Regions from separate parts of the Anaerocolumna chitinilytica genome, predicted to be linked through region 2. Evidence: a T-box and tRNA genes for the amino acid it is inferred to sense, from the RefSeq annotation. Region 2 holds a T-box; the other holds one or more tRNA genes.

Region 1 (12,511 bases), 880 kb from region 2:
AACTCATGAAAGTACAGGAACCGAATTATAAATTATATGATGGGATTGCAGACGGCATTGAAAAAATTGACGGCATTGTACGCGCGGCAGTAAATAAGGTAAAGAACCGCACCTGGGTATTCGCGGAAAAATATGCGGACGAACCTTTCCTATATATTATGGGTTCCGGTGCTTCTTATTCCCAAGCTTACGGATTTTCTATCTGCTCCCTCCAGGAAATGCAGTGGATGGATTGCTGTTACCTGCATTCCGGAGAATACTTCCATGGACCCTTTGAAGTAACAGATGAAGATCATTTATATATCCTTCTGATGAGTAAAGGTCCGAACCGCGTCATGGATGAAAGAGCACTTACCTTCTTAAAGAAATATGCTAAGAAATATGAAGTGATAGATGCGGAAGAATTGGGTATCGGTGCAATAGATGATTCCTGCGTGGAATACTTTAACCCTATCCTCTTTTATGCGATGAGTGTTGCTTACCGCACCGGCCTGCAGGATAAACGCCGCCATCCTTTGGATATGAGACGCTATATGGGTGTAGTGGAATATTAATAGAAAGAGGTATGATTATGGGTAAATATAATGTAAATGTATTAGGTTTCGGTGATAATGTCGTAGATAAATATGAACATTTAAAAACCATGTATCCGGGCGGAAATTGTGTGAATTTTGCTGTCTATGCAAATATGTTCGGAGCAGCCAGAAGCGCTTATATGGGGTACTTTGGAAATGATAAGGAAGCTGAACATGTAATAAATACACTTCAGGAGATTGGCATCGAAATGATAAAGTGTCAGCAGCTGGATGGGGAAAACGGATGTGCAAGAGCGACTTTAATAGATGGGGACAGAGTATTCTTAGGTTCCAATGAAGGTGGTATCCGCGGAGAAACTCCTTTTATTCTGGATCAGTTTGATTTGGAGTATATCAGGCAATTCGACCTGGTACATTCCGGTAATTACTGTTTTATGGAAAAAGAGCTGTATAAAATTAAGAAAGCAGGCATTTTTATTTCCTATGACTTTTCCGATGATTCTACGGACGAGTATTACAGGGAGGTCGCTCCTGATGTAGATTTTGCCTTTTGCTCCTTTGACGGAACCGAAGAAGAAACCAAGGAACGCTTAAAATGGATCGTTTCTCTTGGACCTAAGCTTGCCTGTGCTTCCAGAGGTGCTGACGGATGTATTTTATTTGACGGGGAGCAGTTCTATCAACAGCCGGCAGAACCAATCGAAAAGGTAGTGGATACTATGGGTGCCGGTGATTCCTTAATTACTTCCTTCCTGGTGGGCTACCTTGACCGCTTGAAAAAAGGCTGCAGCCGTGACTTAGCAATCAGGGAAAGCTTATCAGAAGCTGCCAGGTTTGCTGCAAAAATATGTTGTATCGACGGAGCGTTTGGCTATGGAAAAAAATATGATTAAGGAAAGAATCCCGGATATAAAAGCAATTGGTGTAGGTTTCTCCTGTGTTGATGTTTATGAAAAACTCAATAAATTCTATCCCACCGGAAACGGTGTGGATTGGGGCATTCACTTAAAACGTTTGGGAGTTCCCGTAAGTATCTTAAGTGTTGTAGGAACGGATATCTATGGGGAAAAGATGCGGGAAGCATTAGAAAAGGAAGGAATTGATATTTCCCACCTGCATACTGCTAAAGGTGAAACTTGTAAAATGATGATGGACTTAATCAATGGCATAGACCGGGTTCATTTAGAAGCAATTGACGGCGTTATGCTGGATTTTAAGCTTACAGAGGAAGATAAGGAATATATCAAGAATTTTCAGTTTATGCATACGGACCTTTTTGGAAATGTATTGAATGATCTTGCGGAGATTAGAGCTGCCGGCGTAAAAGTAGTAATGGATTTTTCTACTTTTTGTGAGGATCCTCAATATAACCGAGAAGAGAATTACAAAAATGTAGATTACGCATTTTTATCCTATGACAAAGAAGATGAATATATTAAGAGCCTCCTAAAGAAGATTCGTTCCTTCGGAGCAAAGATCGTTACTGCCACTTTAGGTGAAAATGGAAGCATTAGCTATGATGGTGAAAACTTTTACCGCCAGGGTATTGTGCCGGTAAAAGTCGTAAATACCGTTGGTGCAGGAGATTCCTATATAGCCGGTTTTACATACGGCATCATGATGGGATGGGATATTCCTGCCTGTATGGAATTTGGTGCAAAGATCAGTGCAGAGGTTGTAACAAGATTTGAACCATATTAATTACGGGAAAGGAGGAAACCTATGATTATTGATATGCATATACACCCCATCTATTACAAATCCATTTGTAATAACCCCGAGGAATTGGAGTTCCGTTCCAGAGCATTTGGTGTATACAAACAGTCTCCTTATGATTATGAAGAGATGTTTGTTGAAATGGAATACGGCAGGGTAGACAAAGCTGCTCTCCTGCCCTTAGACTTAACCACAACCGAAGGAGGCTGTATCGTAACCAATGACCAGATAGCACAACTGGTATCAGAGCATCCGGAGCGGTTTATTGGCTTTGCAAGTGTTGATCCCCACAGAAACGACGCACTTGAAGTGCTGGATTATGCCTTTGGCACTCTTAAGCTGAAAGGATTGAAACTAAATCCGGCAAAACAGCATTTTTACCCAATGGATGATTGTATGCAGCCAATATATCAAAAATGTCTGGAATATAATAAGCCTGTTATCTTCCATGCGGGGCTTAGTTGGGAGCCTGACTGCATAACGGAATATGCCCATCCCTTAAAGTTTGAAGGGGTTGCTGTGAAATATCCGAACCTCCGTATCTGTCTGGCTCATTTCGCCTGGCCCTTTGTACGGGAGACGGTTATGTTGATGATTAAATATCCTAATGTTTATACCGACACTTCCGTCTTATATATGGATTCACCGGAAGAATCCATGATGCGGCTGTTTACGGTTGATATGGGACCTTTATGGACAGAAAGGGCACTGTACAACCAGATTATGTTCGGTTCAAACGGCCCCCGATTCCGGCAGTTTAAATTACTTCGGGCCTTGGATAAAGTACCTATGAGGGAATATGCAAGAGAGAACATCTATTATAAGAATGCTTTGAGATTCTTAGGAGAGGAGGCGGCAGAATGGTAGACCTGCAGAAAATTACCTGGATGAGCAGAAAACCGGAGCAGTTTCATATGATTACCAAAGAAGTTCATGATATCGTTGAAAAAAGCCCGGTAAAGAACGGATTGGTACTGGTTGTAACTGCTCATACCACCACAGGAATCATGGTAAATGAAGGGCTCCCCTGTGTAGAAACAGATATTTCAGATACCCTGACCCGAATTGTACCTTTGGAGGCAGATTATGCCCATGCCCATTTCCTTCCCAGTTATGGTGCCACAGGAAATAACTCTACCGGACATATAAAAAGTCTTATCTGTGGAAATCATTGCGTATTTCCGGTAGTAGACGGAAAGATTATCTGCGGTGGTGCCCAGGATATCTATATTGTAGAATTCGACGGGCCTCAGACCAGAAAAGTATTTGTGGAAGTGTTTGGTGATTAATGGATACTCTGTTGTTTATCGGATAAGGCGGTACAATAGAAACAGGTTACATCTGCTGAAAGAGAAAATCAAGTAAGAGGCGGTGACTAGCCACCATCCTCTCCCACTGCCCTGGGATTCGAGACTTACACCCGTTTAGATATATGCCTGCCAGGCACAAATTAAGAAAGGCCAAGCATCACAGAAATGTTCTGGATGCATGGCCTTTTAATTTATTTATAGAAATAAATCTCCCTCACTATTAATATCTTGCCTCACGTTGTTTTGAAGTTCTAACGCTTGCGGGTATAGATACCACCTTTTGAAGGGGTTTCCAGACAGCAAATGCAATTGTAAAGTCAATCATACTATGAATAATGGTGCCGACTCCTACTAATAAAATGACTGAGAAAAGGTATCCTTTATCATAATAACCGCTGGTCATGTTATTTCCCCAATAGAAAAAGGTAACTACGGTAACCTCGCAAACAGCATGAATTAATGCCATCAGTAAACCGAATGTTACAAATCCGCCGGTCGTGTTCAAGAAATTCTTATTCTTCTTAAGCAGGATAGAGCCAACTACCGCAAATACAATATGGGATAATGCTCTTAAAACAACAACGATCGGAAAGATTCCTGCCAGCAAAAATCCAATGGCGGAAATAATCGCTACTGCTACTGCAATATAAGGTGAAATGAACATTGCTATAAAGATGGGCACATGACTTGCTAGGGTAAAGGATGCAGGCTCTAATATAAATTTAGGCGCAAACATCGGAATCAGAATGGCAATAGCCGAAAGCAGTGCTGCAATGGTCATGGTTTGTACGGAATTCTTAGTATTCATGTTAGATGTCCCCCGTTTTTGGTTTTAATGATTAAAGAAAGTCAGCTACTTTACTCTTAAATGTTACTATCATGTTAGCTGTCTTGTCACCTGTAATTGACTGTAGTTTACAGTAAAATGAGTGCACTGTCAAGTATAAAAATATCGAATTAAAAATTTTGCTGATTTTACAGTTGAATTTTCCTTTATATGGATTTATAATAGGGGTACGTTCCAATCATATGCGGATATGGTTCACTGGCAGAATGCGAGCTTCCCAAGCTTGAGACGCGGGTTCGATTCCCGTTATCCGCTGTTAAAAAAAAGGTACTATAACCCTTGGTTTTGAGGGATATAGTACCTTTTTTATTACTGTAGATGAACCATAAGAAGCGAAGATTGCAAGAATAAAAGTGTGAATCCAATGGTGAATGTGTATTTACTTCTCATCCTACCGGTGGATTCAAAAGCAGGCCCGGTATCACGGCTGACATCCGTGTAGAATAAAATTCTTTTCCATCCCACGAGAGTACATTCTCGATATACCCCAAGGTATCACTGTTTATAGGTCCAATGATCCGTTGATATACCAAAAGCTCATAGGCATTTACTTCTTCGTTCTGAATAAATGGCATTATCGCATTTACACCCAGAACATCCCCTTGAATCGGCATTTTTAACATACCCGATTCATCATAATACTGTGATACGTATTCATCGCCTTTGTAACTTACATCCAATACAAATAGTTTATCATGGTTGACATTGTATACCACAACCCTATAAAGATCAATGTAATCCACCTTATACTGAAACAAGGCATTATATTGATTAAAGTTAAAAATTTCTGTGGGTATATTATTAATATAAGCATAGATATAAAAATAGCCATAACCGCCGCTGCCGCCTGAATTTATACTTAATTTAATATCATCCACACCATCTGCTGTAAAATCACCGAGAAATAACCTGGGATTATATCCGGCATTAAAATCCGGAGTAATGGTGCTGTTTTTACCTGAATATCCATCCTCAATAACGATTGAAATATTATCTACAAAACTTGATTTTGTGTCCGCTGTTTTACTGCCATATAAATATACTTTATCAGGAATACCATCACCAGTCACATCTCCCTCTTGCATTGTAAGAAGATATCTATTCTTCATTAAATCCTCTTCATATGGCAGCATATCATTTTTTCTAATCTGTTGGCTCATATCATCGCCTCCAATAAAAATTCAATTCTTAAGAGCTGTTTTGGCAGATGTGCAGGCGATCTGTCAAATACCCCCGTCATGCAAAAGCTAATTGCAGGACCAGGGGTATAATTAATTTTATAGAACCTGCACCAAGTAAGCAGGAGATTGAGGAGGAATGCTAAGGGTCTCGTATATGGCATGTTCCACCCGTACTTTCTGCCCAGGTTGAATTGCTTCTAATGGAATGGCGTTACCATTTTGATCCAGAATCATTGTTTCATCAGAAATGTTGAACATCATCTGATCATACATGTCATAGGGGTTTCCGGTGAGAAGGAGACCATTAATTGTATCAACACTTACAACACGGTCCGTTGTTATATAAAAAGAAGCTTCTTCTTGCAATACTAAAATCCGGTACGCGCTTGATTGAGGGGGAATACTTCTTGTCACTGCAGAAGAGAAATCTGCATCTATTCGCATTCCCTCTTGTAAATCATACATATTAAGTGATATTCCCTTTTCATCGATGATAATGGTGTTATTCGCTACATTTAGCCTGATTTCCTGCATGCTAGTCATATTGTTCTCGTCGCTTACTTCGTAATATATTAAAATATACCCTGTACTTTCTGTGTTTGCAGCAACTTCCTCAATTAGAGCGTTATCTACATGTATTATTGTTTCACCTGGAAATATCATACCCTGTGGAGCGGAACTAGTATAATTCATAATTATCCTCGAATACAAATTATTCTAGTTATAATATATGTTAGTTCAACAAGAAGTTACGGCTTCCGGTATAATAAAATGGTGCATTAGGATAACGGGCTACCGAAGGACCGCTATTTTCTTCGCCCGTGACATAAATCATGTTACTGATTTGTCACCTGGCGACTATGTCCTTCCCATCTGACAAACAATAAATAAGGACTTCCCGGGTTTCGTACATATTCGATTCCCGTTATCCGCTGTAATAAAAAAGTAGTTACTGCACTGGTTTTAGTGTAGTAACTACTTTTTTGTTATGTAAATATAGAAGACGCAGTGAGAATAAAAGTACTAATCTTCTGGTGAGGGAATTTTTCTCACTACATTACTCCATTCTTATTCCATTTAATAGAAGTCTTATAACCAAGTTTTTCATACCATGGTGCTACACCTGTAAAGTGAATATAACTATAATTATATCCTTCATCTTTTAGAATCTGAGTTACATTCTTAACCATTGTCAACCCAATTCCTTTATTACGATATTCTGGAAGCGTTCCAACGCAACCTGGTCCTCCTATTTTAATTTCGCGTCCACTTATGTTGCGTACACCCATATCCTCAATAAGGCAGAAACTCGCAACTTTTCCATCTATATATCCACAATATACTCTATGTTTACCGTTATAAGATTGTGTCCAATATTATACAACTTTTCCTACTGCTTCCTTTAATTCATCAAGGTCTCCATTATAATATCCAAAGGAAATACTATCGTCTAATTTCCTATCATATTTCTTTGGCTCAAATTTATCCAAATGAAGAATCATTTCATCACAAATCCATTGGTCTGGAAGATTGCGAATATTTTCCCTTTCAAAAAAATTTGGATACATGCAGTCCAATAGTGATATGTAATCCTGTTTATTCATGTGCTTTTTCTCCTAATAAATATAATAGGCAGTTTATGTTCCTTACAAAGTTGGAATTTATCGCTTTATGTTATGCTTATTTGGTACTATGGATTACTTATTCTTTGACTTTACATAAATAATACATCTCTGGGAATTCCATATCAAAAATTCCCTCAGGATATATTTCTACAAAGAGAGATGTATCTATTGGGATATTATTCTGTTTCGCCCAATTTTCACCCTCTACATATTTCTTGCCACATTTCTCACCTAACAATTTATCAATGTTTTCAGCATTAAAATGATTTTGTATATATTTACCTTCTGGGACGGTAAATGTTGTATATTCATGGCTTTGTTCATCATCTATTACTTCGATACCTATAAAATAATACTCGTTAGGATGACTTCCAATCCAAAGCCCATAATGTGAACAATGTTCCTTTTTACCTTTAGCAATGTTTTTCATATCATCAATTTTGCCATATAATTCGTATCCGCTTTTTGCACCAAAAACTTTAATTCCCTTTTCAATAGTTATGACTTTAAATTCGTTTTTTTCAATATACAAACTATTTCTCCTCCTGAATATAATAAAATAATCCGCACTTCAAACTGTCTAACAAATAAATACCACTTATATTTTTTCAAAGTATATATCTTATGAATATCTTCTACTTCGCATTATTGCTATTATCAGAAATTAAATTTCTTATCTAAGAATTACTCTTTTATCATTCGAAATCAATTTAACCATATTTTACCACTATTATTGACAAATTAAAATACTTACTTACAGTTGGTAAGTTACCCAGCAAACATTAGTAATTTATGTAATATAACTCGGATACCAAACGACGCCCATTATCTTAAAATAAAACATTATTCACTAACAAACTGTCTCTTTGCGACCATGTCCTGACCATTTGACAAGTATCAAGCAAATCTACTACTAACAAACTGTCACCTGGCGACCCTGTCCTAACCAAATAACAATCATTAAATAAGCCCTTCCCTGTTTTTTGTACATATTCGATTCCCGTTCTCCGCTATAAAGATTCAGAGCATCAGCCCAAAAGCTGATGCTCTATTTATATGCCATATTTACAATTTCCTAGCAGCGCTTAACTATTTTCAATTAAATAAACTATTTCTCAACTTTCTTGTTCGTCAAAAATATAGTCGGAATAAACAATACCAAGCTAAGGACTAAGGCTACCTTGAAACCATCGTGATAAGCAGTGGTCATGAGCGGAATTGTTGGTACTTTGCCTTGGATTGAAAAGCTGACAACCGTTGCAAGCACTGCTGAACCAAATGCTCCACCAATATTTTGCATGAGTCTGGTTCCGACACTTGCTTGCGCAATTTCTTGTTTAACCATGCCAGTGTATGCATCCGTCATCATTGGAATGGTGACACCACCGATTCCTATACCACGAACCAATAAGACAACGCACACAACAATGAGTGAAGATGTCTTACCAAAGAGGACAAATGGTATTGTACCAGCAATGGCTAAAATCAAACTTATCAGGACAACCTTACGAGCACCGAATTTATCCGTTAGCTTACCAATCAACGGGCGGGCAGCTAACATCCCAATACCTTGGGGAATCAAGATTAATCCAGTATTCAGTACTGAGAAGCCCTTAATGTTTTGGAAAAATAAAGGCAATAGTAACATTGGACCGTTGGTGGCAATCCCTGCAAGAAACAAGCCTACCATTACAGCACTGAAACTTTTGGACTTAAATAAGTGCAATGGTAGAATTGCATGTTCCTTTTTGATAGCAGCGTATATGATATAAATTGCTAGAAGTACGACTCCGGCAACAATGCAGCCAATAGTCGTGCTGTTATTGAAGGCAGCATTTTTCGCAGCTTTTGTAATCCCATAGATCAAAATTGCTGAACTGGCACCTAATAATAGGATACCAATAAAGTCGAATTTTGCTTTCTTGTTAACCGGCGTGAAGTTAGGTAACTTTAAAATCATCAAAGCGATGGCAAGAATACCAATTGGTACATTAACAAAGAAAATGTAACGCCATGATAAGAATTGGACAATTACTGCTCCAATAACCGGTCCAAGGATTGGGCCCAATACCATTGGGATACCAACGGTTGACATCAACCGGCCTACTCGTTCGCTGCCGGCGACTTCAATACACAAAGTAGTCACCAATGTCATAATAAAGCCGGAACTGATACCTTGAATAATTCGGAAAATAATCAGTGAATGAATACTCCAGCTAAGTCCCGAAGTAATCGAAGCAGCTAAGAATAACATATTGGCACCAATCATTAACCATTTACCATTGAATCGTTGGACTATCCAACCTACAAATGGTACTGAAATTGCCATAGCTAATACATATCCTGTTATTACCCATTGAATTGAATCAAGTCCGGTACTAAAATCATTACTCAAATGCTTAATGGCAATGTTGACCATCGTTGAATCAAATAATGGCATAATTGCTCCAAGCACTAAAATCCAGGCAATGTTCATAATGTTCTTTGGTATCGGCTCAAGTTCCGGAGCCTTTTTATTTTTACTCATCTTAAATAAATCCTCCTTATTATTGCGGTGTTTTCCTTATTGTTATTTTGCTTTACAAAGCACCGCTTATGACTTATTATGAGAGCATAATCTATAACGTTGCGTTCGAGTCAACTAGTTTTTAATAAAATATTTCAATGGCTAGTTAATCAGAGAAAGAAGGAAGAAAATTGAAAAGCGTTAATGAAGTGAGTAAACTGTCCGGTGTTAGCCGCCGCACTTTACAATATTATGATGAAATCGGATTATTGCCGCCCAGTGAGGTGAAAGAATCGGGTTACCGCTATTATGACGAGGAGAGTTTGCGCCGCTTATGGAGCATTTTATTTTATAAGGAGCTCGGCTTTTCTCTTCATGACATTCAGTTAATTCTTGAAAATCCAAAGGAAATGGAAAAGGAGTTACTGCGGCAACACAAACAAGTTCTTATGGAAAAACAAGCTCAATTGCAGAAGATGATACAATCAGTTGATAGTATTTTAAATGATAAGTTTGATATTTTAATGCTTAGAGACTTTGAGAAAAATCGTATTGAAATATTAAAGAAAACCTACGCAAATGAAATCCGAGCTTTTTTAGAAAGTTCCTTTTTTCTTCCATTAGTGAAAAGCGGCATATTACAGAGCCGTACATCTCTTATTAAAAACGCCTCAAATATAATGAACCTGGATTTTGGCAAGATCATTAATCTCTGCGGGGATGTCATACAAAAGTTTCGTGAGGCCATGAAGGACGGCCCAGAGAGTTTACCTGCAAAAGAGGCGGTTACTGTTTATAGAGAATTATTGACCATGTGGGTTCCCTGTGATGATGCCACTTTTCGTGAAATCGGGCAGGCTTATTTGACATATAAAGAAGGTTTAGACCAAAAGACACCGGGACTTGCTGAATTTGTACATGAGGCTATTTTGCATATCTATCCATAATTAGAATGAACATATTCAATCGTAGTAAAGCGTAACATATTACGTACTTTCTAGGTATTCGCTTCTCGTTATCTGCTGAAATAAAAGCCATGCCATACCATTTTTCAGGTATAGCATGGCTATATTGTACTTCCAATAAGAATATTAGGAGCATAAAATATTATCCCTACTACATATTCTTTCCTTTTTTCTTTGAACTCATATAAGTTATTGAAATAGCAACGGCTAACCCCATGACTATCCAAGGCAGAGCTGCTCCAAAAAAATCTAACATCTTAGTTACCTCCCGTATCCTATATTTATTTACTAATGAACCTACTTGTTCATATTTGCAATAAAATCATTTGTTTTTGCGGTAACCTGGACCCACGCCGGTCTGAAGCCGCTTTTAACCGCATTTCTCGCTGACTTAATATTGGACCAGGCGCAGCAATAGAACGGTACGATATTCCTGTCTAGTACTTCACTGGCAAGTATACTTGTAAGACTGGAAGCAATCCCTTGCTGTCTGTATTCAGGCAATACATCGACTCCTATCTGCCACATCGTATCGCAATCCGCAGAACACCCAGCAAGGCCGATTAGTTTACCACGGTCATATGCACCAACAGCCAACTTGTCTAACTGCTTGCGGTCGTTACATAACGCATTACTCCATTCCGGCAAATAATATTCTTCAAACATTCCTTCTTCCAGAATCTTAGTTTCATAATTACAGGCTAAGGGTTTAATAGAATCCATGTCCGGTAAGAAATATTCCGCCATAAAGCAGATATTTAGTTGAAAATCTTTGAGCCTTTCCATTAATACGTGTAAGTTAGGTGTTTCAAGACAATGCTCAACAGGAAATTTGTTTATATATTCACTTACTATATCTACTAATTCCTCAGAAACAGAGGCTACTATGTTACTTCCATAGGATGTCAAATCACAGTAAAATGGCAACTCCAAATACCTTCTGGCATCGGAATTTTTTTCAGAGATTACTATTATATTCTCAGTCTTTCTAAAATCATCTATGCTGCAATTGCTGTCAATAGCGGATTGCTGCAGCGCAATCCTCATGATTTCTTTATTTGTCATACCTTCTCCTCTTAGTATACGTTATTCATAACTTATAGGAACCTCTTATGAATAAACAATCTGTATAACCTGCCTTTACCTTGCATTTTGGTGGGTTACATAAATATGTCCAATTCCAAAAGCAACAGCGCTTATTACTAACAAGTAGTGCCTAGAGGTTATCCCGCTTAATAGAAAGATTGCCGTCGGTATAACCGCAAGGGTCATGCTTTTCCAAAAAGTTATTTTATGAAAATACAGAATCCAGATGCACCAATATAAAATCAAAAACACTGTGTTACCAACAAAATAAGTTATATATGCCTCTGCTGAGGGGAAACCAAACTCAGCCAAGCCAATATTGAAAATAATGAGAAACATTGATGAATATCTGCCTATTTGTTCAATCCAACTCATTACTTTATTTTTGCATTTATTCTCAATACCATGAAACTTTACAGCATAGATAATGTTGGGGAGTAACATCAATATAACAATTACTAAACCAAATAGATTTATCCAACTTGCTTTGTTATTTTCAGCAATCAATATAGATACCGGTCCATCAGAACCGCCAATCACGGTGATATTCATATTTTAACTCCTCCGGTCTTTGGTACAGACAAGCCTAAAAATTAATGTCTGCCTTTTTGGCTTGACTGCAAAGCTGCTGAACTTTAAGGGTATAATTTTTCCCATCTTTCACAAAATGTGTACCGCATTGTCTAAATTCAAAATGAGTATCTGTATTGATGCATTGGGATCTTAGTGACAATACCCA
Region 2 (12,511 bases):
TGTGCCCAGCCCGTCGCCCCATCCAAGGAGGCAGCTTCAAAGACATCCGCCGGTACAGATTGCAGGCCGCTTAAGAAAATAATCATCATACCGCCTACTCCCCACCACTTAATAATACTTAGGGAAAATAATACAACTTTTTCACTGGTAAGCCAGCCCACCGGTGCAAGGCCAAGCTGTCCTAACAGACCATTCAACAATCCGACATCAGACTTAAAAATAAACTGCCATAATATGATAGCTGCAATTCCAGGCACTATCGTAGGCAAATAGTAAATTACACGAAATAATCGAATGCCCGGTATCTTCTTATTTAGCAGTACTGCAAGGGCAAGCCCCAGTATTAATGTAATCGGTACATTAATCAAGGCATATAAGAAAGTCACTCTGACAGATTTCCAAAACACCGGATCTACGGTCAGCAGATATTTAAAATTCTTCAGCCCTTTCCAAACGGGTGAATTGATACCGTCCCAGTCACAAAAGGCTGCGTACAGGGAATAGAGCATTGGATATGCACATAATACAGGAAACCCAATTAAGGTCGGTATCATAAACATATACGCCTGAAATCCCTCTTTCCTCCAAAAAGGTTTCCCTTTTCTTTTCATTCTTTTTTCCTCCTCCAATATCAACTGGCTCCTTTCAAAATGCTTTATGTCATTTCTTAATTAGCATGGGTATATTATATATACTATTTAATATTATGTCAATACATATTGCACAAATAATATTTATATTTTATTCTATTTTTAATGTTAATTAACATTATTTTATGTAAAATACATAAAACCCCAGATTTCTGCTTTAAATTATGACTATACTCCGCCTCAATATATGGTTATTTTAATGTAATATATCATTTAACTATATTTATATATCATTTATTTTCCAATTACTGCTTATAACATTTAACACAATTAACAAAACATCTTCTGCATTGAAACACACAAGTTAAGGCTCTTTACCAAAAGGAGCTCTCACTAATGGGCAGGTATATATCAGAACAAATAAAAGCCCTGTATAAAAGGAAAAGCATCACCTTTTACACAGGGCTTTCTGAAAGAGCCTGACACATATATTCATTTTAACAAAAAACTATTCCACCTATATCGTTTCCTGTTCTACAATTTGGTAGGGCACCATAATAGTCTTGGTACTTCCATTGCCATTTATCACATCCAATAATGTCTCTACTGCAACCTGACCAATTTTAGATTCTCCCTGTTTCACATGGGTGAATGGATATTGACCGATTATATTGTCATTACAGTCAAAACATACTATTGGGTATTTCTTATCCAAGCCTTTATCCAAAAGACATTTATGCAGGATAAGTGCAATTCCGTATTCTGCTGCCAGAAAAGCTTCCACATTTGGATGATTCTCCAAATGCCGGAATATCTTTTCCATATCTCCCTCAATCATTTCATCATAATGCTTACTTGGCAATGTAGCTCTTAAATCTGTAATCCAGTTACTGGCATCCGTGATAATACCATATTCATTCATAGCCGAAACAAAACCCTTTTGCCGTTCCTGCAGAGTAGAGGTTTCATCCGCATCCGGCTTCACAAAGCAAATTCCGCGGTAGTTGTTATCTAAAAGGTATTTTGTCAAGTCCTTAGCTGCTGCTATATTATCCGTACCGACATGAGGAACCGGAATTCCTTTCATCTGACGATCCACTGTAACAACCGGGAAATGCTCCACCACCATCTGCAAAATTTTAGGATTATAATTCTCATCCTGGGAGCACATAATAATCATGCCTTCCACTCCCAGCTTCAAAAAATCATCAATTGCCCGGGATTCATTATCAATGGAGCCATCACTGCAGCGTAACACCATGGTGAGACCCTTACTGCGGCATTCCCGTTCAATGCTGTTTAAAAGCACAGTACCAAAACCATTCCCGAAGCCCTCTAAAATCACCCCTATCAGACGTAATTTTCCGGAGGCTCCATCTGCCATATTCTGTTTCTCATTCACTGTTTCTAATTCTTCAGGTCCGTTTACAAAGGAACCTTTTCCGGCCATCCGCACAATTTTGCTTTCTTTTGCCAGCATCTCCAAGGCCTTTTTACTTGTTATCCTGCTGACATCATATTGCTCAGCCAGTTCCTTTTCAGAAGGGATCCTATCCCCCGGCTTATACCTTCCTCCAGCAATTGCGCCGGCTATGTCCATGTAAATCTGTTCATAAAGTGGCGACTGTTTCATTTCTTGTTTCGAAATCCTTTCTTAATCCCTTTTCTCATCACACGCTTTGAGGAATGTAATACCGTGTTAGCCAGCCTAGCGTATATCCTTTATTTTAGCACAGGAAGCCATTTCTTACAATTATTTTCCTTACCTATCCATTTCCTTTAGAAGCTTTCTGTGCTGTTTTTCTGCATGCAGATACTTATGTGCAATCCTTTATTACAGCTGTTTGTAAACAATTTTCAAGGTTACGATTTCATAAGGCTTAATGCAAAAGGAGATATGTTTTGTATTAACTGCGATTACTTTTTCTTCCTCTTCCAGCATAGAACAAATCGCAACTTTTTCCGCTTCTTCCGGCAGAGTCATATTCACTTCATTACGCTGGTTATAATATTCATACAAGCGCAGTATCTGCACATTTTCTTCCATTTCCTCAGATGCTTTTACAACTTCAAGCATAACATTTTCATTGTCAATCTCAGCAGCGCTGTAAACAGAGGGCTTATTCCCTTCCGTTTTGGATTTTACATCCGCAAACAGAGGATTATTTAATTCATAGGCCTCTTTAACCGTACCGCCGGTTCGAAAATCACCTTTGTGAGGGTACAATGAATAGGTAAATTCGTGTTTTTCTTTATCCGCAGACGGATTAGGACTAGTTGCGGACTTTAACAGAGAGAGTCCTATAACGCCTTCATGGACATGGCAGCCATATTTGCAATCATTTAGGAGACTCACACCATAATTATTTTCATGAACATCCAGCCATTTATGATGGCATACTTCGAAACGTGCGGCATCCCAGGAGGTGTTATGATGAGTCGGACGGGTTACATTGCCGTATTGTATTTCATAATCCGCTTCATTACTGTGTATATCCACCGGGAATAAAGCCTTCAGGAAAACATGATCCTGTTTCCAGTCAATTTCTGTCTTAATGTCTATTCTCTTACTGTCATGGCACAAATAGATGTACTGTGTGATGGTTGAATCCAAATATTTTCTTTCCACCTTCATGCAGGCTCTTAGGCTGCCTCTTTCCACTACTTTCATTTCTGTGACATTATCTATTTCCCAACTTTTTTCCGTATAATAATTATTTACATCCCATGCATCCCAGTTGTGAGGGCGGTCTTCATATGACATAATGACATTGCCGCATTCACCGGGTTTTAATACCTCACGGTCATTTTCCTTATCATAAACAGAAAGGAACTGGCCTTTTTCATTAAAGGTGATGCGTATTAATGAGTTCTCCATACTGTCATTTGTGATTCTTAAGTCCGTTTCTGTAGTACTGCCATCAGCCAAGGCAAAGGTCTTATACCCTGCCGCCGGTACTTTAATCGCTCTGAATAAGATTCTTCCGTCTGCCAGTTTTTCATAGGGGAGGTAATTCTCCCCGTCTGTAACCAATCCCTTGTCAGCTGCATTTGGCGTATCTGCAAGTACATATCCGGTTCCCAAAAATCCATTGGGATTATATACAACAATAGCGCCTTTTTCAGCCTTAATACTGTCTGTCAGAGAATCCACGGCTCCTTTTAAAAGGATGCTGCCTCTTGAGAATAAATCCTCATATTCTGCCTTTGAAACCTCATAAACCTCTTCGATGCTTGAGCCCGGTAAAATATCATGGAACTGATTTCGAAGCAGTATCTCCCACAAATCATCCAGCTGCTCTTTTGGATAAGCAGTTCTGTTAAGCTTGTTATCCATAGCACCGAATAATTCGATATTGTGCAGCAGAAATTCTGCCTTTCTGTTATATTTCTTATTTCTTGCCATTGAGGTATAAGTTCCTCTATGATATTCCAGATACAGCTCGCCGTTCCATTCCGGAAGATACTTCTTTCCCTCAACCTCTTTCTCCAGCTTATGAAAGAATTCATTGGAGGTAGCCTGTTTTGTTACAGGACAGCCCGGTATTCCCTTTTCCATTCGCCGTCCGGCCTCTAACATTTCTCTGGTCGGTCCGCCGCCGCCGTCTCCGTAGCCATAAGCCATCAGTACCTCGGAATTCAGGTATTTCTGCTGATAACGCTGCCAGGAGCCTTTAACCTGAGAAGGTTCTAGCATTCCGTTATAGGTAGTAAAGAAATTCTTTGATACCAGGCTCTTATCATAATCACTTGCCGGAACAAAATGGGTCAGAACCTTGCTTCCGTCAATACCAATCCAATTAAAGGTATCGTATGGCATTTTGTTGAATTCATTCCAGCTGATTTTTGTGGTCATAAAAAAGCGTACACCGCATTTTAACATAATCTGAGGCAGTGCAGCAGAATAACCGAATACATCCGGCAGCCATAATACTTCATTATCTTTCTGAAACTCTTTTTGAAAGAAGCTTTTTCCTTTTACAAACTGTCTGACCAGAGATTCTCCTCCTGTCAGGTTACAGTCGGCTTCAACAAACATTCCGCCTTCTGTTTCCCATCTGCCTTCCTCTACCCGGTTCTTTATTTCTTCATATACAGCCGGCTCACGTTCCTTTACCGCCTTGTACAAATGGGGCTGACTGGACATAAAGCGGTATTCCGGATATTCCTCCATCAAGCGAAGCACCGTAGAGAAGCTGCGCACCGCCTTATCCTTCGCTGTCTCCAGAGTCCATAGCCATGCTATATCAATATGGGTATGCCCCACACACCAGACTTCTTCCTTTTCCCGGTTACATCTCTTTTCGTAAAATTCTTTCTCAAGAAAAGCCTGTGCCGCAGCCAGGGATTCATAAAACTCTGGGGAATAAGCCTTCCGAAAATCCAATAGATTTAAGGATTCATTAAGGGTCAGTAAGATTTCATAGCTTTCCTTTTCGTCTTCTTTCATTAGCCCGGCTACGTCATAAGGAACTTTTACATCGTAATAATATTTCTCAATTTCTCTGTCTCTTACTGCAATTCTGGCATCCAGAATAGAATGGAAATGCATTTTACCCGTATATACACACAGAATAATGTTATATTCCTCACCTGCTCTTGCACACTCTTCCAGAATAACGGTCTCATGATTCTCATCAAGACCCTGACGGAGCTGTCCGTTAACATATAATCGGAATTGGGGATTTACAGTATCCCATCTTACCCCTCCAAAGTTATTGAGTCCAAAAATAACGCTTTGTCCTTCATAGCTCTGAGGTAATTTTACCTGCAGCCTATAGTAGTAATACTCATCCTTACCGCCTAAATCCATGGAGCCCGGAAACGCACTCCATTCTTTCTTGCTTAGCTCTGCCAAATCTTTTATCTGTTCTTTTAGAACTAAATATTCGGCACCGCTTATTTTCTCAACATTCTTCTCACGTAAAGCTGACAGGTGCCTTACCAGGCTTCCTATCCTCTCTTTTACCATAACCATAACAGCCCTCCATAAAAGTTGCATATAAACAAACCATACAGTATACACCAAATATATCATTTATATGCTATTTATATATTATTATATCATTATATTTCAAATAAACAACTATTATTTTATTTCGGTGTGTATATACCTAGGAATAGTAATAACCTGGCGGTTTAGCTTTGCCGTCCTAGCTCATATGAATAGTAAATTTGTCACTAAAATAATGCTCCAGTTCTAAAACGGGCAGTTTGACCTGTTCCATTGTGTCCCTCTGCCTTATTGTTACTGTCCCATTTTCCAATGTATCATCATCAATAGTTACCGCATAGGGTGTTCCGATTACATCTCCTCTCCGGTATCGTTTCCCGATGGTTCCGGCATCATCATAAGAAACCATATATTTTCTTTTTAAACAATTATATAATTCAAGGGCTTTCTCACCATGACGTTTTTTTATGAGGGGAAGTATATTAATCTTAATCGGTGCCAGAAAAGCCGGCAGCTTTAACACCTGCCTTGTATCCCCTTTCTCAAGCTCTTCCTCTTCCAATGTTTCAAACAATAAGGCAAGGACAATTCTATCCAGTCCATAGGTGGATTCTATAATAAACGGAATATATCTTTCCTTGGTTTCTTCATCAAAGTACTCTAAAACTTTTCCGGAGTACTCCTCATGCCTTTTAAGGTCAAAATCCGTCCGGTTATGAGTTCCGTTTATTTCACCCCAGCCAAAAGGAAAGAGAGATTCAATATCGCAAGCCGCCTTGGCATAGTGTGCAAGCTTTTCATGGTCATGATGCCTTAAATGTTCTCTCTGAATGCCTAAGAATTCAAAGAAGCCAATACCATAGTCTTTAAAATACTCGTATAAGCCTTCATCCTCTCCCTTTTTGCAAAAAGTCTGATACTCCATCTGTTCAAACTCGATGGTCCGGAAGGTAAAATTCCCAGGTGTAATTTCATTTCGGAAAGCCTTTCCGATCTGTCCGATACCAAAGGGCAGTCTGGTACGCATGGAACGCAGTACATTCAGAAAATTCACATATTCTCCCTGAGCATTTTCAGGTCTGAGATATATCGTAGAGGCACTTTCTTTTGTAACACCTCTGTTGGTAGCAAACATAAGATTAAATTGCCTGATGTCCGTAAAGTCCGACTTACCGCATTTAGGACAGGGAATCTGCTTTTCTCTTATATAATGAATCATTTCCTCCTGCGTCATGGAATCGGCATTTACTTCCGTGGTAAATTCATTGATAAGATTATCTGCCCTATGTCTGGTCTTGCAGCTCTTGCAATCCAGCAGCGGATCTGAAAAACCTGCCAGATGACCGCTTGCTTCCCATACCGTAGGGTTCATGAGGATATCCGAATCCAATTCATAGCTGTTATCTCTGTTCTGAATAAAGTAATAACGCCAGGCATCCTTTATATTATTCTTAAGTCTTGTTCCGTAAGGACCATAGTCCCAGGTATTAGCGAGACCTCCGTAAATCTCGCTGCCTTTAAAAATAAATCCATACTGATTACAAAAAGCTGATAAATCTTCCATAGTTAAATTCTTCATAGTGTCTCCTTTCAAATGTGTTTCAAGATTGGCCCAGTATTTTACAGGTTTAATCTTATGTGTGAATTATAAATTTGCTATTCACACTATCAGCAACTCAAATTTTACGAAACCGGAAGCTGCAAACCCTTGAATTTTGGATAAAAAAAGCCCTAAGCAATCATTGATTGCTTAGGGCGAATGTAATCTATCCGCGGTACCACCTAAATTCAGGATAACCTGCACTTATTGACAGCACGAGTAGTATATACTTTATGCTGCTTTCCATGATAACGGTGGAAGTTTCCGTTGGTCTCTACTTAGGATTCCTGTTCAAGCCACAGCTTAAAGGTGCCTTCCCTGTACTTTCCTTAAAGATTCGCACCTGTGAACTCGTTTTCTGAATTCATCTCCATCTTCTCTCTGGAAGCAAAGTAACAGTTACTATTCCCTGTCATAGCCTTTTCGTATTGCGATTATATTAGCATATTCCATTGGTTAAAGCAAGAAATAATTGGTCTCAGATTATTAATTTGAATCTAGATTTTTTATAGTCTGCTTCCGTATATTCAGAAAAGAAACCGTCCACTAATTGCCGGAGGGTGCACCAGTCCAGGTCAGGCCCTGAAAATCCTTTAGAAATCGTACCAGAAATTGCAGTTCCTGAGTATTATACCGCTTTAAGAATTCATAGAATTCACCATCAAATTTTTGGTGCAGGGACCTATGCAGTTCATATAATTCCTTTCCGGAGGAAGTAAGATAAAACACTGCTTCTTTTTTATTGTCCGGCAAAGGAACTTTTACAATTAATTCTGACGAAAGAAGTTTTCTGATATTTTTTGAAACAGTGCCTTTGGGAATATCCGTTTTCTTTGTAATCGTAATACTGTTAACCGGCTGAAACCGCCCGATTGCATCTAAGATATGAAGGGTTATCATCGATAACTCTTTTGCAGTCTTTGATAATAAAGTATTTGAACAGTTCAAAAGCATCCATTGCTTTTCCGCATCCATATCCGACTGATGCCTGGTTACAGCGTCATAAAGGAGCTGTTCAATCTCTTTCATGAGATTTTCTAATTTCGTATCATTGTCTGTAATGTTTTTCATGGTTTACTCTCCTGCCCCAAGATCTTTGCTTTTAGTATACCAGATTTTTGTTTCAAGGAAACTATTGACGCTTATTATTTATCATGATATTATAGTTTCCAGGAAACAATAATACATATGAAAGGAAGATTATATGAACGATAAAGTCAACCCCAATTGCCCCTGCCCTAAAACAAAATGCAAATACCACGGACACTGCATGGAATGCAGGAAGCAGCACAATGGCAAACCCTTCTGTTCCTCAACAGGGCTTAAGAAAAGGATAGCCGACTTACTATTTAACAGCTCAAAGACGAAGTAGAACATAGCACATTGCCTATTTTTTATTATTTTTATCCTTAACACAGTCTTCCGGATTAAGCTTAATCAACTTCCATTCACCGTCTCCTTCCCTTTGATACTGGGCAATTTCAATGTCTGTACCATTGGTGAGCTGGTAAAATACTATAAGATAATCCTTTCCGTCCTTGCCGTGAAAGGAGATGTTTTTTATGTAGCCTTCCTGTTTTATGGGGTACATCTTATCTATCATATCGCACCAGTCCCCATATTTTACTTTTACGTAAATTTCTCCATCGTAAGCCCAGCCGTGATAAGGTGCACATAAATAATCCTCACCATGAAATTCCAGATTGGAGATTTTATATAGGCCATCTTCTTTCTGAAGGTCTATAAATCCATAATAATACGCGAAGACCCCTTGGCTTTTCTCCGTTCCCTCTATGGTTTCCAGCTCTACAAAATAACGCAGTGTGTCGTCTTTCCTGTCATAAACCGGTACACTGTGATACTTCAACAAGCTGGTATGCAGGATGTTTTTAAAGGTCTTAAGATACTTCTTGTAAGATAATCTATCCTGATAAGCTTTGGTAAGAAAGTTATAAGCTATCGGATAGGGTATCTGGCTCTCTCCAAGGGTTCCGCAGCCCGCAGCTTTTCCTTTCTCCAGATATGCCGCCTCACGCAGGATACTGAAATAATTCAAAATAGTATCCTCCGGGCTTTGAAAAAAGGAGGCCGGAAGTTCAACCTTCGATGGTTTTTCTGAATAATATTGTTCTATCTGTTGATAATGATAGCGATTATTCAGCGCCGGCAGCTTTGAGGGCCTGAAATACGTCTCGGTATCCACCTCTTCCTTAGCTTCCTCCCCTGCTTTTCTCACAATATCGGTACTCCAGCTATCCACCGCATCTGCACTCCCGGTATCTTTAACGCTCTCATCCGTAATCGTAAGGGAATCCGCTGTCCTGTCCGCCGTATAAAAGGCTCCTCCCATAACCAATTCCGGAATCCTCCTATCACTCCGTGATATTCCTATAAACCCAAAGCATACAATAAGCACCGCAATTGTAAATAACGGTATCATTAATATTAACTTTTTCAAGATTCCTTCCGCTGGTCTTCTCATCAAAACAACCATGTTCTTTCCAATACACTTTATGTTTCATGTTAAGGATTCCCTATACACAAAACAGTATATCTTCTTTCTTCAACATATGATATCCCTCGCACTTTCATGCAATGATATAATCCATGCTATAAGTATCAAAAGCTTTTCTTTTGATATGCTCCCCTTATGGTAGACAGTTAAAATAATAAAACTGTTATCATAGGAGGAGCATTTTCATGTCTAGGGAAAAATTCAGTAAAGAATTAAAACTTGAAGCAATAAAGGAGTATGTTTCAGGAGGAATATCATTATATAAGCTTGCCCAAAAGTATGGTTCAGGTTTTAAGACTGTTCAGAGATGGTATGATAATTATCAGAAGTTTGGAGAAGAAGCTTTTGAAGGAACTCATCACAGTCCGAATTATTCTGCAGACTTTAAGAAGCAGGTGGTTAATGAATATTTAGCAGGCGGCACATCTTATAAAGAGGTGGCATTGAAATACGGAATTTATGCACCAACTACTGTACTTAAATGGGTTAAGCAGTATAATAATCATGTAGAACTTACCGATTCTCGATTAGAAGGAGTGTTTCACATGGTTAATGGCAATGGCCGCAAAACAACACTGGAAGAAAAAACTAAAATCGTAGAGGATTGCACTCAGAATCAATATAATTATGCAGAGACTGCTAAGAAATATGATGTTTCTTATCAACAGGTTTATTCCTGGGTACATCGCTATAAGGAAAAGGGATTAAGTGGCTTAGCTGACCGACGAGGAAAAAAGAAGCCAGAAGAAGAAATGACGGAACTTGATAAACTGCGACTAGAGAACCGAATGCTGAAGGCTCAAGCGATAAATCAGCAGATGGAGATAGATTTCTTAAAAAAACTCGAAGAAGTCGAGAGGAGGCGATTTTAGAAAAAAAACAGCACATAGCAACTTATTATGCAATCCAAGAACTCTTGGCAGAAGGAAAAGGATATTCTCTTTCTTCACTATGTCAGTTAGGGAAAATAAGCCGTTCTGCTTATTATAAATGGTTGAACCACGAAGATAACCCAAATGATAAGCTAAACAAAGAGCTGGCAGAACGCATTGAGGCAATTCATGACAAACATCCCGATATGGGTTATCGCAGAATCCGTGATTCACTTGAGCATGATGATAATATCAATGTCAATGATAAAAGAGTACTTCGTATATGCAGGAAGAAAAAGATCCGATCAAACTTAAAATATCGGAACAATGGTTGCACAAAATCAGCGGCTGATCCTGCTTATACGGCTGAAAATATCCTGAACCGTGAATTTAACGCTGGCAGCTCCAATGAAAAATGGGTAACTGATGTCACTGAATTTAAGTATGGGACAAGCATTGATCACATACGTAAACTATATTTAAGTGTAATACTTGATCTTTGCGACCGTCGTCCTGTTGCCTATATTATTAATGATCATAATGATAATAAACTTGTATTTGACACGTTTGACGATGCTCTCGTTGCTAATCCCGGAGCACATCCTCTGCTTCATAGCGATCGTGGGTATCAGTATACCTCTAAAGTATTTCATCAAAAGCTGGTCGATGCTGGCATGACACAAAGTATGTCCCGTGTCGCACACTGTATAGATAATGGTCCAATGGAAGGATTCTGGGGAATCCTCAAACGAGAGATGTATTACGGTAAGAAATTCCATACCAGAGAAGCACTTGTTAATGCAATCACTGAATATATGGATTATTACACAAATAAACGACCTCAAAGAAAGTTAGGGGTATTAACGCCAATGGAATATCACCAAAAACTATTATTAGCTGCATGAAAAATGCTGCCCTTTCATTGGGCAGCATATCAAAAAAATTTTTTGTTTTTTCAATTGTCTACTTGACGGGAAGCACACCATTTAATACGTTCACAGGCAATTTATACAAAGCAGAAAGAACTCCTGAGCCTTGGAACCAGCGAAGGAGTCTTTCTGCTTTGTATAAATTGCCGTCCCATTGTGAAAGACTAACCTTTTAAACATACGATAAAGCGACGCCATTGCATTCCATGAATTTTTCCGATATAATGCAAGGGAGTAGTACAACAGATATAAATCATCTGTTGTACCGGATTAAAACTAACTGTTCCGGGAGGGTTTATGAATTCCAAAACTGTATTGATAACCGGTGCCTCCAGAGGTATCGGAAAAGCTATTGCCTTACGCTTTGCAAAGGAAGGCTTTCGTATTGCCATCACCTGTAAAAACAGCAAAAGCGAACTGCTCCGCACAAAAGCAGAAATCGAAAGCATGGGTTCCCCCTGCTTGGCTTACGTTGGTGATATGGGCAGCTATCCTGCAGTGAAGGAACTCTTTTCGTTAATCACTAAGACTTTTGGCTCGGTGCACATATTAGTGAACAATGCCGGCATCTCCCATATAGGCTTATTTACAGAAACAGATCCCACTGTCTGGAATACTATTATCAACTCCAATTTAACTTCGGTCTATAACTGCTGCCATCAGACCGTACCGGATATGGTAAGAGCCAAGTCAGGCAAAATCATTAATATTTCCTCCGTCTGGGGCGTCTGCGGTGCATCCTGTGAAGTAGCCTATTCCGCTTCCAAGGGCGGCATGAATGCCTTTACCAAAGCGCTTGCAAAGGAACTTGCACCAAGTAATATACAGGTAAATGCCATAGCCTGCGGTGCAATAGATACCTCTATGAATTCTTTTCTTTCAAAAGCAGACAAAGAGTCTCTGACAGAAGAAATACCTGCAAACCGGCTGGGAAAGGCTGAAGAAGTGGCGGAACTTACCTGGCAGTTAGCCGCCGGAAATGATTATCTGAACGGACAAGTGATTGCACTGGATGGAGCATGGATCTAATAAACTATCAAAAAGAGGGTCC

The links. The T-box of region 2 lies ahead of bsdcttw_RS21660 (glycine--tRNA ligase). A T-box ahead of a tRNA ligase gene usually reads a tRNA of that ligase, here a tRNA-Gly.
Region 1: it has a tRNA-Gly gene. The T-box ahead of bsdcttw_RS21660 (glycine--tRNA ligase) is inferred to sense a tRNA for this amino acid. The anticodon was not compared.

What each region holds. Positions count from the first base shown of each region.
Region 1 is NZ_AP023368.1:232,750-245,260, reverse strand. It holds gene bsdcttw_RS01095 (SIS domain-containing protein) at 1-554, shown strand, start outside; gene bsdcttw_RS01090 (PfkB family carbohydrate kinase) at 572-1,429, shown strand; gene frlD (fructoselysine 6-kinase) at 1,410-2,237, shown strand; gene bsdcttw_RS01080 (amidohydrolase family protein) at 2,259-3,119, shown strand; gene bsdcttw_RS01075 (secondary thiamine-phosphate synthase enzyme YjbQ) at 3,113-3,541, shown strand; gene bsdcttw_RS01070 (hypothetical protein) at 3,783-4,370, opposite strand; tRNA gene bsdcttw_RS01065 (tRNA-Gly) at 4,594-4,664, shown strand; gene bsdcttw_RS01060 (VCBS repeat-containing protein) at 4,796-5,569, opposite strand; gene bsdcttw_RS01055 (hypothetical protein) at 5,687-6,283, opposite strand; gene bsdcttw_RS01050 (GNAT family N-acetyltransferase) at 6,643-6,918, opposite strand; gene bsdcttw_RS01045 (hypothetical protein) at 6,967-7,194, opposite strand; gene bsdcttw_RS01040 (hypothetical protein) at 7,292-7,747, opposite strand; gene bsdcttw_RS01035 (MDR family MFS transporter) at 8,324-9,742, opposite strand; gene bsdcttw_RS01030 (MerR family transcriptional regulator) at 9,913-10,668, shown strand; gene bsdcttw_RS01025 (GNAT family N-acetyltransferase) at 10,984-11,751, opposite strand; gene bsdcttw_RS01020 (hypothetical protein) at 11,827-12,324, opposite strand; gene bsdcttw_RS01015 (DUF5131 family protein) at 12,359-12,511, opposite strand, start outside.
Region 2 is NZ_AP023368.1:4,976,302-4,988,812, forward strand. It holds gene bsdcttw_RS21645 (carbohydrate ABC transporter permease) at 1-611, opposite strand, end outside; gene bsdcttw_RS21650 (GntR family transcriptional regulator) at 1,108-2,223, opposite strand; gene bsdcttw_RS21655 (alpha-mannosidase) at 2,425-5,568, opposite strand; gene bsdcttw_RS21660 (glycine--tRNA ligase) at 5,744-7,123, opposite strand; T-box leader at 7,293-7,569, opposite strand; gene bsdcttw_RS21665 (MarR family transcriptional regulator) at 7,691-8,215, opposite strand; gene bsdcttw_RS21670 (hypothetical protein) at 8,349-8,516, shown strand; gene bsdcttw_RS21675 (hypothetical protein) at 8,532-9,602, opposite strand; gene bsdcttw_RS21685 (helix-turn-helix domain-containing protein) at 9,845-10,531, shown strand; gene bsdcttw_RS21690 (IS3 family transposase) at 10,564-11,436, shown strand; gene ymfI (elongation factor P 5-aminopentanone reductase) at 11,758-12,489, shown strand.